DNA from 4 places in the Chryseobacterium sp. MEBOG07 genome. Region 1 is predicted to be linked to each of the others. Evidence: riboswitches for the same ligand, from Rfam matches in the RefSeq annotation. Region 1 holds a riboswitch; each other region holds the start of a gene.
What was found. Region 1 has a riboswitch for cobalamin ahead of LF886_RS07895 (acyl-CoA thioesterase). Riboswitches for the same ligand answer to the same signal wherever they lie in the genome.
Positions count from the first base shown of each region.

Region 2: it holds a riboswitch for cobalamin, as region 1 does, so the genes downstream of both, LF886_RS23085 (TonB-dependent receptor plug domain-containing protein) here and LF886_RS07895 (acyl-CoA thioesterase) in region 1, are expected to answer to the same signal.
Region 3: it holds a riboswitch for cobalamin, as region 1 does, so the genes downstream of both, LF886_RS07275 (TonB-dependent receptor plug domain-containing protein) here and LF886_RS07895 (acyl-CoA thioesterase) in region 1, are expected to answer to the same signal.
Region 4: it holds a riboswitch for cobalamin, as region 1 does, so the genes downstream of both, prpB (methylisocitrate lyase) here and LF886_RS07895 (acyl-CoA thioesterase) in region 1, are expected to answer to the same signal.

Region 1 covers NZ_CP084579.1:1,720,655-1,724,226, reverse strand. The annotation lists gene LF886_RS07905 (ATP-binding cassette domain-containing protein) at 318-980, shown strand; gene LF886_RS07900 (hypothetical protein) at 1,011-1,811, shown strand; cobalamin riboswitch at 1,845-2,024, shown strand; gene LF886_RS07895 (acyl-CoA thioesterase) at 2,140-2,523, shown strand; gene LF886_RS07890 (HD domain-containing protein) at 2,580-3,170, opposite strand; gene LF886_RS07885 (XAC2610-related protein) at 3,179-3,572, opposite strand, start outside.
Region 2 covers NZ_CP084579.1:4,992,428-4,995,999, reverse strand. The annotation lists gene LF886_RS23095 (cytochrome-c peroxidase) at 1-613, shown strand, start outside; gene LF886_RS23090 (transporter) at 626-1,573, shown strand; cobalamin riboswitch at 1,666-1,852, shown strand; gene LF886_RS23085 (TonB-dependent receptor plug domain-containing protein) at 1,961-3,572, shown strand, end outside.
Region 3 covers NZ_CP084579.1:1,584,065-1,587,636, reverse strand. The annotation lists gene LF886_RS07275 (TonB-dependent receptor plug domain-containing protein) at 17-1,843, opposite strand; cobalamin riboswitch at 1,876-2,054, opposite strand; gene pafA (alkaline phosphatase PafA) at 2,183-3,572, opposite strand, start outside.
Region 4 covers NZ_CP084579.1:4,129,931-4,133,502, forward strand. The annotation lists gene LF886_RS18960 (hypothetical protein) at 1-33, shown strand, start outside; gene LF886_RS18965 (hypothetical protein) at 217-783, opposite strand; cobalamin riboswitch at 1,032-1,223, shown strand; gene prpB (methylisocitrate lyase) at 1,671-2,579, shown strand; gene prpC (2-methylcitrate synthase) at 2,566-3,572, shown strand, end outside.

The DNA of each region.
Region 1 (3,572 bases):
AAAAGATACATTTCCATTGGTATCTCATTTTACTGTTATTATATGATCAAAAACTTTTCTATTCTCTGGATTTTTTATAAAAAAATAGTACTTCCTGCCTTGCTGTTTTCATTAGTCATTTCTTTTTTGCTTCCCTTCGGGTTTGAAACGTTTGGATTAAGTTTTCTTCTAATTTTACCAGTCTTTCACTACTTTATTTATGAATTAAGGTTCAAAAACGAATATTATTTCTACGCCAACTTAGGACTTTCAAGAATCTTTCTTTGGGGCGGAACTGTTTTATTGAGTCTCATTGTAAAATTTATAACCTTATTTTTATGAGTAAACTTCATATTGACAGTGTAACAAAATCCTTCAATGAGAGAAAAATTTTGCAGGACATTTATATTGGATGTGAAACGGGCCAAATCACAGGGCTATTGGGTAGAAACGGAAGCGGAAAATCGACCTTATTAAAAATCATTTTCGGAGTTATCAGCAGTGATACTCAGTTTATCAGATGTGATGACAAAGTTTTGAAAAATAGATCAGACCGAAAAAACAGGATTTCCTATTTACCGCAGAACCTCTTTCTCCCTAAATACGAAACCGTTAAAAGACTGATTCCTCTTTTCTGTAATAAAGAAAACACAGACCTTTTATTTTCCTCAGAACTCATATATCCATTTCTTCATGAAAAGCCTAAAAACCTTTCCAAAGGTGAGCAAAGACTTATTGAAACGCTGATGATCATTCATTCTGAAGCTGATTTTGCTTTACTGGACGAACCATTCCACAGTCTTTCTCCAATAGTTTGCGAAGAATTAAAGAAAACCATTCGCCAACAGTCAAGCGAGAAAGGTTTTATCATTTCTGATCATAATTATCAGGATGTTCTGGATATTTCAGACTCAATATATCTGCTTTCTGACGGCCATCTGAAACAAATACAAGATTTTAAAGAACTGCAGCGGTATAATTATCTCCCGAAAAGCATTTAATTTATATATTTGGGGGATCAAAAAATTTTCATGATGACTTTCATAAACAAAGCATTCTATGTATCCGCTTTCAGTATTTTTTCTTTAGCCTTTGTAAAAGGACAGAATAAGGTTCCTTTCGGAGTTGTAAAAGCTGAAGAGGGATATGCCAATGTACGGGTTCATAAAGACAATTACCGAAAAATTGTAGACAAGATCCGTATGCGTAAAGGTGATGTATTCGTTTATGTAAAGCCTGCTCCCGGAGAAACAGAATGGATCTGGATCAAATATCCTGAAAAACAGGATGATGACAAACCGTTTGTACGTTATGAAACTCTTGATAAAGAAGGAATGGTCAATAAAGAACGTATTGCTTATATCGATCAGCTTCCGGCGTATACTCCTTCAAAATCTAAAAACGGGAGATCACTTATTTTCACAGACAATTCTGATCCGAAAATTCCTACCGCTCAAAGAAGCAAGGTTGTGATTGATGTCTATCCTTCCAACGCAGGCTACCGTAAAAAGGAAAAAGATGCAGAAGGAAAACTTCTTACCATCGATAAAGTAAAGCCCTGGGGAATTGGAAACGATCTTCCTGAAGGGATGACCGAGATCAAATCGATCAGAGTACAGCAGCCCGGAAGAGGTTCTGTCTTTGTAAGAGAAGCGATCAAAAATATGTTCCAGCCTACCATGGATTTTGAGAACATTGGAGTAACCTCTCTTGACAATGACAATATTTTCCTATACATGATAAATGGTTCGGGTGAGAACAGATATACCACTCTCTGGACAATCAAGAAAGGGAGAGTAATCAGCCAGATTATTTACCATAATCCGGAATAAATTCATTATTTTTGCACTCGAAAAGTTTTACACTTATTCATCACAGAAATTGGTTCTGCATCACTGCAGATTAAAAGGGAACCGTGTGAAAATCACGGACTGTCGCGCAACTGTAAGTAACTGAAATCTTTATCAAAGATCCACTGTGCGAGGCATGGGAAGGAGATAAAGATGTTACGAGTCAGGAGACCTGCCTTTTTCTTAAACATGTAACTTTCGCGATTTGAAGTTGTATTGATATGATGGATTGTTTCAGGAATTCTATAAGTTCCTGTCATTATTCTGTTATTTTAATATCATTTTATTTCGCTTTAATTAATAATGATATATGACTACAGAAGAAAGAATTGAAGCATCCGAAACCAGAATCTTTAAAGCGGTTTTCCCTAACACAACCAATCATTATGATACCCTTTTTGGTGGTACGGCGATGCAGCTGATGGACGAAGTAGCTTTTATTACCGCAACCCGATTTGCAAGAAAAAGAGTGGTAACAGTGAGCAGTGACAAGATCGATTTCAAGAAACCTATTCCTGCTGGAACGATTGTTGAATTGATCGGAAAAGTGTCATACGTAGGAAAAACCAGTATGAAAGTAAACGTTGAGATCTACACCGAGCAGATGTATTCCTATGAAAGAGAAAAAGCCATTGTAGGTGATTTCACTTTTGTAGCGATAGACGAATCCAAGAAACCAATCCAGATACTATAATTAAAAAGCTTCGGGCGGCCTTTGGCCGCCCGAAGCTTTTTCTATTCTCACTGAAATTACTTCAAAACTTTTTCTGTTTCCAGACTTCTGTTCAGCAGCAGTTCAAAAGCCTCTCCCATTTCATCCGAGGCTCTTGTGATCGCATTTTCAAGTATATTTCTAATTTGTTTTTCTGTTACTCCGGCTTCCGTCCAGCTCTTTCCTGAAGTGTGGGAATTTAAGATAAACGGCATTATTCTGTCTATTCCACAGGCAAAAACAGCATCCGGTGTTTTCTCTTCTTCAAACTCAAGCCACAGATTAAAGAATTCCGAACGTAAAGGTTCATCCAGAATTCCGAAGATCTTCTGAGCAGAAGCTTTCTCTCTTTCAAACTTCCCTACCATTGCTTTTTCATCAAAAATAAAAGTGTCTCCAGCTTCTATCTCCACCAGATCATGAATGGAAAGCATTCTTATCACCCTTAACAAATCTATATCGGTGCGGTTTTTCGCATAGGGATAAAGAATCTGAGCCAGAATGATAATCTGCCAGGAGTGTTCCGCTGTATTTTCTCTTCGGGAATCGTCTGCATTATAATTTCTTCTCTGTACATTTTTCAAAGCATCCACTGCCAGGATAAAATCGATCTCTTTCTGAATTTTCATCTTACTTCTTATTTTCTATTATATTGATCTGCAGGATATACCTTCGTTTTGGTATTCCATTTATTATTGATCTTTTCTTTCGTTATTACCTTTACCTGACCTTCATTGGTTGTATCTTCTTCCTTTTCAAAGACCATATCCAGTCCTTTATTCGGAATTACGGCATATTCCATCGTAAAAAAATTGCAGCATCCTGATTTTCCATAAGCGATAAGGCGTTTACGTTTGGCATCCACATCAAAAATATCAAGGGAATTGGAAGCAAGATCCGTAAGCTCTTTACTCTTCACAAATGCCATTCTGGTACTATTGAACACATATACATCGTATGAAGCAGCGCTATAGTTCCCCATATTTCCGTTCCTTATGGCAATGTCTTCTGTTCCGTCAAAATTAAAGTCA
Region 2 (3,572 bases), 1.9 Mb from region 1:
GGACAGCTCTATACCGGACGCTATTTCAAAGATAAAAGATGACCAGAAGTATAAAAAACTTTTCAGAGAAGCTTATGGAGATGAAACCATTACAGGAGAACGAATTCTAAAAGCATTGTCGCAGTTTATGGCCTCGCTGATCTCTGCGGATTCAAAATACGACAGATTCAAGCAGGGAAAAGAACAATTGACTTCAGCAGAATCTCAGGGAATGGCTTTGTTCGGGCAGAAGTGCGCTTCTTGTCATAGCGGAGAACTGTTTACTGATGAGAGTTTCCGGAATACAGGAATGTATTATAACACGGAATTCAAGGATGCAGGACGTTACAGAGTAACCCTTAATCAGGTAGATTGGATGAAATTCCGTGTTCCGAGTTTGAGAAATGTAGAATATACAGCACCTTACATGCATGACGGAAGATTTTACACCTTAGATGCGGTCCTTAATTTCTATTCGAATCAGGTAGAAGATAATGCCAATCTGGATCCACAGCTGAAACAGAACGGTCATATAGGAATTGCCATGAACAGTCAGGAAAAACAGTCGATCATTGCATTCCTGAAAACACTGTCCGACAAAAGTTTTATATCCAATCCAAAATTTGCAGAATAATTTATAGAAAACATGAAGAAGATTATATTGATACTAAGTTTGATACTGTTTAGCCAGAATCAGGCGAAGACCATTAGAGACAGCGCTTATAGTGCTCCGGGTACCTTTAGCAGATTCGATTTTGATGATGATTGTGATGCTTGCGGCTGTGCAGCAGGAAACGGATCTTCAGGTTTTGAGTCTTTATTGAATCCACAGTTTATCGGAATCAAATACTTTGCCCAGCATTACAAAGCCAAAGAAAATTTATTTGTAAAAGATCTTACACAGGATCAGTATTTCAATACCCTGCAGCTTTGGGGGAAAATTCCATTGACTAAAAAACTGAGCGTATATGCAAGTCTTCCCTTCCATTTCCATGAAAAGAAAACCTTACAGGGAGATATCAAAATCAATGGAATAGGGGATCTGAACCTGATGGGAATTTATCAGCTGATGAGCTCTAAAGATAATTTCCATCATCTGAGCGGAGGCTTAGGAGTGAAAATTCCTTTGGGGAAATTTGATGAAAAAGGAGTATCTGGTGTCAATCCGAGTTTTCAGCTGGGAACCGGAAGCTGGGATTATCAGGCAGCTTTGAATTATAAGTTTCAGAAAGATAAAGTGGCGGTAATGGTCAATACAGACTACACGATCAAGACGGAAAATAAGAAAAATTACCGTTTTGGAAACCAGTGGAACTATGCTGCGACAGGTTTTTACCAGGTTGCGGGAAATGAAAAATCTATATTTTCTGTAAAGACGGGCGTTCAGGGAGAAGTGTATGCCCAGAATAAACAATTCGATGAAGCTTTACCCAATACTGCAGGAAGTGCTTTGTATGGGAAACTAGGATTTGAAGTTTCTTATAAAAAGCTGAGTTTGGGAAGTGAGATAATGCTTCCTATGTATACCCGGCTGGCAGGCGGAGATATTGAAGCAAAATCAAGATTCAGTATTTTCCTGAATATTGGAATTTAAAGTGAAACCCTTAATAAAATGATGTTAAAGCTCCTTGGGGAGCTTTAATTGTTTATGAATCATGATTTTAATTGGGGGTTAGGAATAATTCTTTATCTTTGCCGAAATTTGGTGAGCCCTAAAAAGCTCTTAAAAGGGAATCCGGTGAAAATCCGGGACAGACCCGCTGCTGTAAGCTCCACACCAAGATTTTTGAAGAATATATCCACTGTTTTTTTAATGGGAAGGATTTCAAAAATGGAGTAAGTCAGAAGACCTGCCAGAAAATAATCGTTTGACGCTTTCGTGGAATAAAGCTTAGGACATCAATGATTCTGTGCAGTGATAGCTGTGCTTTGTCGTTGTTTTCTTATATCCATTAGCGTCATCATTATCTTAAATGAGCTAATGGCAGCAAAACTAACTACTTCTACAATTCATAAAGCTGTTTTCACGATACTGGTGATAACATCTCAACTTTTGTTTTCTCAAACCAAGAAAAAAGATAGTCTGGAGGAAGAGACAATTAAAGGAATCAATCTTTACAAAAAGAATTTTAAAGAAATCCTTCCGGCACAAACCTTACAGGGCGAGCAGCTGGAAAGACTGAACAGCCACTCTGTTGCAGATGCTCTGCGGTATTTCTCCGGTGTTCAGATCAAAGACTATGGAGGGTTGGGTGGTTTGAAAACCATTAATATCCGAAGTATGGGAAGCCAGCACGTTGGTGTTTTCTATGATGGAATTCAACTGGGAAATGCCCAAAACGGCCTGGTAGATCTGGGAAGATATTCTTTGGACGATCTGGAAGAAATATCATTGTATAACGGGCAGAAAAGTGAAATTTTTCAGCCAGCGAAGGATTTCGGATCTTCGGGATCTATCTATTTACAGCCGAAAACACCGGTATTTAAAGGAACAAGAAAAACCAATCTTGTGATCAGAGCAAAAAGTGCTTCTATTGATCTTTTCAATCCGTCATTCCGATTGGAACAGAAGATTTCAGACAGGGTTTCTGCCAGCTTCAGTGGAGAATTTATGCAGAGTGACGGAATTTACAGATTTCGGTATGCAAAGAAATATCCTGATGGGCAGCAGGCTTATGATACCATTGCTAAGAGACAGGATTCGGATATTAAAGCAAAGCGTTTTGAAACTTCTCTCAACGGAACTTTAAATAACGGAAGCTGGAATATCAGAGGCTATGGTTATATTTCAGACCGAGGAATGCCGGCGCCTATTGTTAATGGTCGTTTTGGAGGGAGAGGTGCAAGACTTTCCGATGAAAATTATTTCGTACAGGCCAATCTTCGAAAAAAGCTGTTTCCCAAATTTGAAACCCAGCTGAAAGCAAAATTTGCTTACGATTATACCCATTTCATGGATACGGTTCGTTCGCAGTCTATTATTCATACTGATAACACCTATATTCAACGAGAGCTTTATCTTTCATCATCCAATATTTATTCTATCACACCCAATTGGGATGTCAGCCTGAGCGGGGATTTTCAGTATAATAATCTGGATGCCAATCTGGATAACTTTTCTTATCCTACACGTTACACCACATTGGTAGCGTTAGCAACAACGTATCAATGGAACAGGTTTAAAATTCTGGGAAGCCTTTTAGGAACCTTTACTTTTGAAGAAGTAAGAAAAAACAAAAGACCGGGAGATGCAAGAGAGTGGACTCCTGCCGTATTTATGAGTTATCAGCCGGAAATTATTCCAGAGCTTACTCTAAGGGCTTTCTATAAAAGAATTTTCCGACTTCCAACCTTCAATGATCTGTATTATACCAATATCGGAAATACGTATCTGAAGCCAGAATTTACCAATCAATATGATGTAGGATTTACCTATCAGAAGAATTATAACAATCGTTTCTTTAAAACCTTTTATGCTAAAGTAGATGGTTACTATAACAAAGTACAGGATAAAATCGTAGCTGCACCTAACGGAAGCATGTTTCGCTGGCTGATGATGAATCTCGGGATGGTTGAAATCATAGGAGCAGATG
Region 3 (3,572 bases), 140 kb from region 1:
ATTCAATTTTAATTTTTTAAAAATTTATTGCGGCATACACACTATAGTTTCTTTTAGGTAAAGGATAAAAAGAAGCTGTTTTATAGTAGGTATCCGTTAGATTGTTCACTTTGAACCCTAAGGTATATTTTTTTGCTAATGTTGCAGAAACTCCCACATTCAAAAGAAAATAAGGATCAATAGCATCTGATCTCTTTTCATCACTTGTCGTGTAGGTAACACCATTCAGCAGTCCCTGTGCGAAAAACTTAAAGAAGCGATATTCATAATCTATATTCGCATTCCCTCTGTGCATAGGAACATAAGGTCTCTGCATATTCGTTTCTTTATCGATAGATCTTGCATAATAATATCCTGCATTGGCTCGGATCTTATGATTGCCCAATTGTTTACTGAAAGACAGCTGAGATTCTAATCCGTAAGATTCAGATTTATTGACATTAAATGCCTGCCAATATCCCAATGCTGTAGGCAGCCATACAATAAGATCGGTCACATTCATATAATAAGGAGACAAAGCAAGCTTGAAATCTCCTACTTTGAACTCGTTCGTCATATCCACCTGAGTAGATGTTTCCGGCTTCAGATCTTTGTTTCCTCCCGGTTCATAATAAATGTCATTAAATGAAGGATATCTGAAATTCTTTGATACATTAATGCTCACATCATACCATTTTGCAGCGCTCCATTTTCCGGAGAATGAATACAAAAACGGTGACTTTACATCTTCCACAAAGTCTTTCTTAAATCCACCCTCAAAACGAAGGTCTTTCGTTGCAAAATATCTCAACAATCCGGAAACAGAACCAATATTTCTACTAACGCTGGATATTCCGTTCTGATACCCTTCTCCTTTATTTAATTGAAATTCCCCAATAAGGTTAAAATTCCACTTTGAATTCAGGAAATAATTGAAATCATTTTTAAAGATATAATTCTTCCCTGTTCCCCCACTTGATTTAGGAAGATTTAGCGAGCCGAAATACTGAAAGTTCTCTTCCGTATAAGCCGCTTTCAAGGAGTTACTGAACTTCGTTTTGTTCCAATCCCACGAAAGAAGACTTCTTACACTTTGAGTTTTATATTTCGTTTTGGTTCCCGTTTCTTCATACACAGGAAAATGCTGTGAAGAATCAAAAAACTGGCTCTGCCAGGAAATTTTATGATCACTGTTGATCTTATAGGAAGCTCCTACATTGAATGTCGTATTGTAATAACTTCCGTTTCTGTTGATATAATTCAGATCGCTTACCTTATAATCGTTTTCGCTTACAGAATAATTACCGGAAGCTTTAAAGCTGAACTTATCATTGCTGTAAAATCCTTTTACAAAATTATTATAGGTATTAAAAGAAGCTACTTCAGAAAATAAAGAACCATGGAAACCTTTATTAAAATCAAGGGTATTATTCAGGTGGATACTTCCCCCAATAGCGCCGCTTCCATATACTACACTTCCACCGCCGGCTTTTATACCAATCTGGTCATATCCGAACAAAGCAATATTATTGATATCTCCTTGTCCTAAAAAATTGGAGTTGATATTAATTCCGTTCCATACAAAAGCCGTCTGCTGAGCAGTAGTTCCTCTGAAAGACGGTGAAGAAACAGCACCACGCCCATTTTCTTTGATATAAACCTGCGACTGAAATCTCAGGAGTTCTGAAAGGTTACTGGAGTTTTTCTCGGCCTCTTCTGCCGAAATTGTTTTTACGGGATGAAAAAGTTTCACCCTATTCATCTGGTTGTCGAAGACATAAATAGTGTCAATGGTCTTCTCTTGTCCAAAAAGAAAACAGCCATAAGACGAAAAAAGCAGTACTAATGATCTTTTTATATCCATACTCTTTTACTTTTCCTCCGAAAGCAATATGTTTTTTTGATTATAATTCTGGCAGGTCTCCTGACTTTCGCATTCTGCTCCTTCCCGTTTTTAGACAGTGGTTTTTTGCAGAAACTTTTTTTGCGATTTACAGTTGCGGGGACAGTCCGGGGGTTACACCCGATTCCCTTTTCATTCCAATATACTGGAAACCAAATTTCTTGCAAAGATAGCTTTTTATATGTATTCGCCAAAAAGTGAGATTGGAGTGTGGCAGATTAAAAATTTGGAGAAATAATTCACAAAAAAAGCTGCTTTCAATCGAAAGCAGCCATTTATCATAGAATAATTGTATTCAATTTATCTACCAATAACTTCCGTAATCGGGTTTCCTACATTTCCACTTGGGAACTGAATTTTCAATAAAGAAGATACCGTAGGTGCAATATCTGTCATGTGATAAGCCTTGTTGCTTTCTCCTTGCTTCACACCCCATCCCATAAAGATCAATGGAATATGAGAATCATAAGAGTTCCAAACACTGTGTGTAGTTCCTGTTTTAGAATATGGAGGAAGCATAGAGTCATGAGAAATTAACTGGATATCTCCACTTCTCTGTCTGTTGATTCCGTTGATAATTCTTTGTTTAATCGGCTCCGGAATACTTGATTCCTGAACTTTATCCACTGAAACAGCATATAAAACGGTAGGATCTTTCTCCAGTTCTTTTACCGCAAAGTTTCTTACATCATCCAATTCAAGCTTGCTGTCTGCCAATACTTTTCTGTCAAAATAAATCTGATAGTTATCAATCGCATTGATCAGTTTATCTGCACCAAATTTATCTTTCAGTTTTTGGTTCAGGTTCTTTTCCGCATCTTCACCGAAGAACCCTGTAGTGATTTTATGTTCTTTAAGGAATCCTACAGAATGCGCTCCACCGTGGTCAGCAGAAAGGAAAACCGTATACTCCCCTTTTCCTACTTTTGAATCCAAATATTTGAAAAATTCTGCTAGATCCTGGTCTAATCTGATATAAACATCTTCCACTTCAATAGAATTTGGACCAAATTTATGTCCTGCATAATCTGTAGAAGCAAGGTTAATTGCTAAAAAGTCTGTAATATTATCTCCACCCAGTTTTTCACCCTCTACAGAAGCTTCTGCCAGCTTCAATGTCAGTGTATTTCCAAAAGGTGTATAACGGATATTGTCTTTTTTCTTCTGATAATCCTGAGCTAAATTACTGTAAGGGAAAGTAGGTGTTTTTGAACTTCCCAATAGACCTTCCCAAGGAGAATTGTCTGGTGCACTTTCTGTATATTCGTTGATTGGAAGTAAGGTATTCCAACCGTTGGCTACTAATTTTTCAGGAAGATTCTGAGAGTTGAATGATTTTACCCATTGAGGAAGATCATTCATATACCATGTACTTGTGATGAAATTTCCTGTGCTGTCATCAAACCAGAAAGCTCCGTTTGGAGTGTGTCCTGCAGGAAGAATAGAAGCTCTGTCTTTCAAAGAAACTCCAATTACTTTTCCCTGGAAGTTGGTAGCCAGCCTCAATTCGTCAGTTACCGTAGTAGACCAAAGGTTTTTCGGAGAGTGACTTCCGATTTTCACATTGGTAGTTCCTACCGGCTGAACGCTCTCATCTGCAGTACAGTAAACACCTTTACCTGTTTCTTTATCTGTCCAGTCGTTTCCAGCAATTCCATGAATAGCCGGCACAGATCCTGTATAAATACAC
Region 4 (3,572 bases), 2.4 Mb from region 1:
CATACGATATCAAGCTTTGATCTGGAAAATTGAATTGAGATTAAATAGCAAGAAAAAAATCAAGCAATTAAGCAAACTAACGGTATCACCTTAGCCATAAAAGTGTTCAATAATAATCCTGCCATGAACACTTAAAGGCTCACAATCTTTGTGAGTCTTTTTTGTTTTTCATAGACTTTATTAAAATCTTATGCAAGAAAACTATTAATACAAGAATTAATTATCTGTAAAATATTGCCCAAACCATTGATCGAAACTTTCTTTATATTGAGCCTGAGCGTTTTTAATCAGTAAATCAGGTTCTTCGATCTGGCTTAAGCCATAATCTCCTTTCATCCAAGTCAAATATTTGCTTAAATCTTCACTCTCTTCATAATCATCTTCATCTTTATAAAAATAAGCTTCATCAAACTCTACTGAAATCTCAGTATCAAAAGTAAGTAAATGTAAAAGCTGTAAAATATTTTCAGCAACAATATGAACACCACCTTCATCTCCAAAAACAACTACTGGCATTTTATTTAAAGGCTGATCCGTTCCGTTATTCCAGATTGCATAGAATGAACCGGAACCATTTGCCTGAGCAAAAGGCAACATACTATTCAAAAAAATTTCATCATCACTCCAGCTTTTCAATCCGGACTTACTATCGATTAAAACACCAAAATCTTGTGAATAATTTCCAAACGAGGAAATAGTATTCTGGAAATAGATCAGTTTCTCAAGTTCTACAGGAATCTCTCCCAAACCTAAGTTTTTTTTAAATTCTATAATGTCTATCATTGGTCAATTATCTCTAGTTAATAAAATTAGTAAAATGAAAAAAGAATAACAAATTTATTAACTATCTTTAATTTTCCGGTCATCTTTTGTATCAATTTAACAATATAATTAATCCATTCATCTCATAAATAAACCCCATAACAACAACGTTTTCAATATATTAAATCAAAACAATTATTGATTACATAAAATATCTTTTTCGTTATTATAAAATACCTATATTTACCACCAAGGAGTTCTTAAAACCTTCTTTATCAACCGAAATTGGTTACACTTAGGTGTGCATTAAAAGGGAATCGTGTGCAAATCACGAACTGTCGCGCAACTGTAAGTAACACATAAAGTTTTTATCAATTGATATCCACTGTATATTTTTTATATGGGAAGGATGATAAAAACCGTTACAAGTCAGGAGACCTGCCTATTTCGCATTGACGATGCTTTCGCGATTTGAAGCTTACAGTCAGGTATGATACGTTATGGATATAGTGTGATAAAACTGTTTTGTCAATCTGTATTACTTTTTGAGATGGATTACGAGTGAGCATTAGGTTGTTCTCATTATTCCATGGCTCAAATTCGTATCCCCCTTTCCGTAATTTTTCTTTTCTAATAAAGCACCGCGAAGTTTACTGAGAACTTTTTATAAGGTTTAATCAATGTAAAAAGTTATAAGGTGTACCGAAACAATCTTAATTATTCATGCAGTAACAACAGTTCTATTTTACAGACCTGTACAGCAAGAACTTTGCAAAATCCTCAATATCAATGTGATTTTAAGATTACTAAAATCCTTTTCTACCCTTCCTTTTTTACTAATAAGATAAGCATTTACAGCTCTTCTGCTCATTCGCAAACAAATTTCAACTCAACAATAAAATATTATAATGACCAAAAATGAAAATTGGAAATCTCCCGGCATGAAATTCCGGGAGGCAATGGAAAAAGAAAATCCCCTTCAGATTGTTGGAGCCATTAACGCAAACCATGCATTATTGGCACAGCAGGCTGGCTTTAATGCCATTTATCTTTCAGGAGGAGGTGTTGCAGCAGGGTCTTTAGGAATTCCTGATTTAGGGATTACCACTCTGGATGATGTGCTCATAGATGTTCAGCGTATTACCAATATTTGTGATTTGCCGCTAATGGTAGATATCGACACAGGTTTTGGGCCTTCTGCATTTAATGTCGCCAGAACTATTAAATCATTGATCAAAGCCGGAGCGGCAGCGGTACACATCGAGGATCAGGTGGGTGCAAAACGTTGTGGCCATAGGCCTGGAAAAGAAATCGTAAGCAAAGAAGAAATGGTAGACCGTCTTAAGGCTGCTGCAGATGCCCGTACCGATGAAAGCTTTGTTATCGGCGCAAGAACAGATGCTTTTGCCAATGAAGGACTGGAAAAAACTTTAGAAAGAGCCGTAGCCTATAAAGAAGCGGGTGCAGATTTCATTTTTGCTGAAGCAGTACCCGATTTAAGTTTTTATCAAAAATTTGTTGATGCTACCGGAATTCCTGTGCTTGCGAATATCACAGAATTTGGGATGATTAAAATGTACACGGTAGAAGAGCTAAAAAACGCAGGTGTCGGGCTCATCCTCTACCCTCTTTCTGCCTTCCGGGCTGCTAATAAAGCGGCACAAAATGTATACAATCATATTCGCAAAGACGGAACACAAGCCAACGTACTGGATACTATGCAAACAAGAGAAGAACTTTATCACAGTATCGGCTACCACGATTATGAACAAAAATTAGATAATCTTTTTAAACAAAATACTCATGTCAACAAATAGCGAACCAACATTTAAACCTAAAAAAAGTGTAGCCCTTTCCGGAGTTACAGCAGGCAATACCGCTCTTTGCAGTGTCGGAAAAAGCGGAAATGACCTCCATTACAGAGGTTACGATATTTTGGATCTTGCAGAAAAAACACAATTTGAAGAGGTGGCTTACCTTCTTATTTATGGCCAGTTACCTACAGAAGCACAGTTGAAAAACTATAAAGCCAAATTAAAATCTTTGAGAGGTCTTCCTCATTCTGTAAGAAATATCTTAAAAAGTATTCCGGCAGCAGCACACCCAATGGATGTTATGCGCTCAATGGTTTCAGCAGTTGGTAGTATTCAGCCTGAAAAAGATGACCATAATGTCGCAGGAGCAAGAGATATTGCTGATAAATTATTAGCATCATTCAGTTCCGGACTTTTATATTGGTATCATTATACCCACAATGGTAAAGAGATTGATGTTGAGACTGATGACGATACTATCGGTGGACATTTCCTTCATTTGTTACATGGCAAAAAAGCTCCTGATTCATGGATAAAAGCAATGGAGATATCTCTTAATCTGTATGCTGAACATGAGTTTAACGCTTCTACTTTCACGGCCCGTGTTATTGCCGGTACATCTTCAGATTTTTATTCCTGTATCACAGGCGCTATCGGTGCTTTAAGAGGTCCAAAACATGGAGGAGCCAATGAAGTGGCTTTTGAAATACAAAGCCGTTATCATTCTCCTGATGAAGCTGAAGAAGATATCAGAAAGCGTATTGCCAACAAAGAAGTCATTATTGGATTTGGACACCCTGTTTACACGATATCAGATCCTAGAAATGTAGTCATAAAAAAAGTAGCCAAAGAACTTTCCGAAGAAGCCGGAGATATGCTGTTATACAACATCGCTGAAAGGTTGGAAAGTGTCATGTGGGAAGAAAAGAAAATGTTCCCTAATCTGGATTGGTTCTCCGCAGTATCTTATCACCAAATGGGAGTTCCTACCCTGAT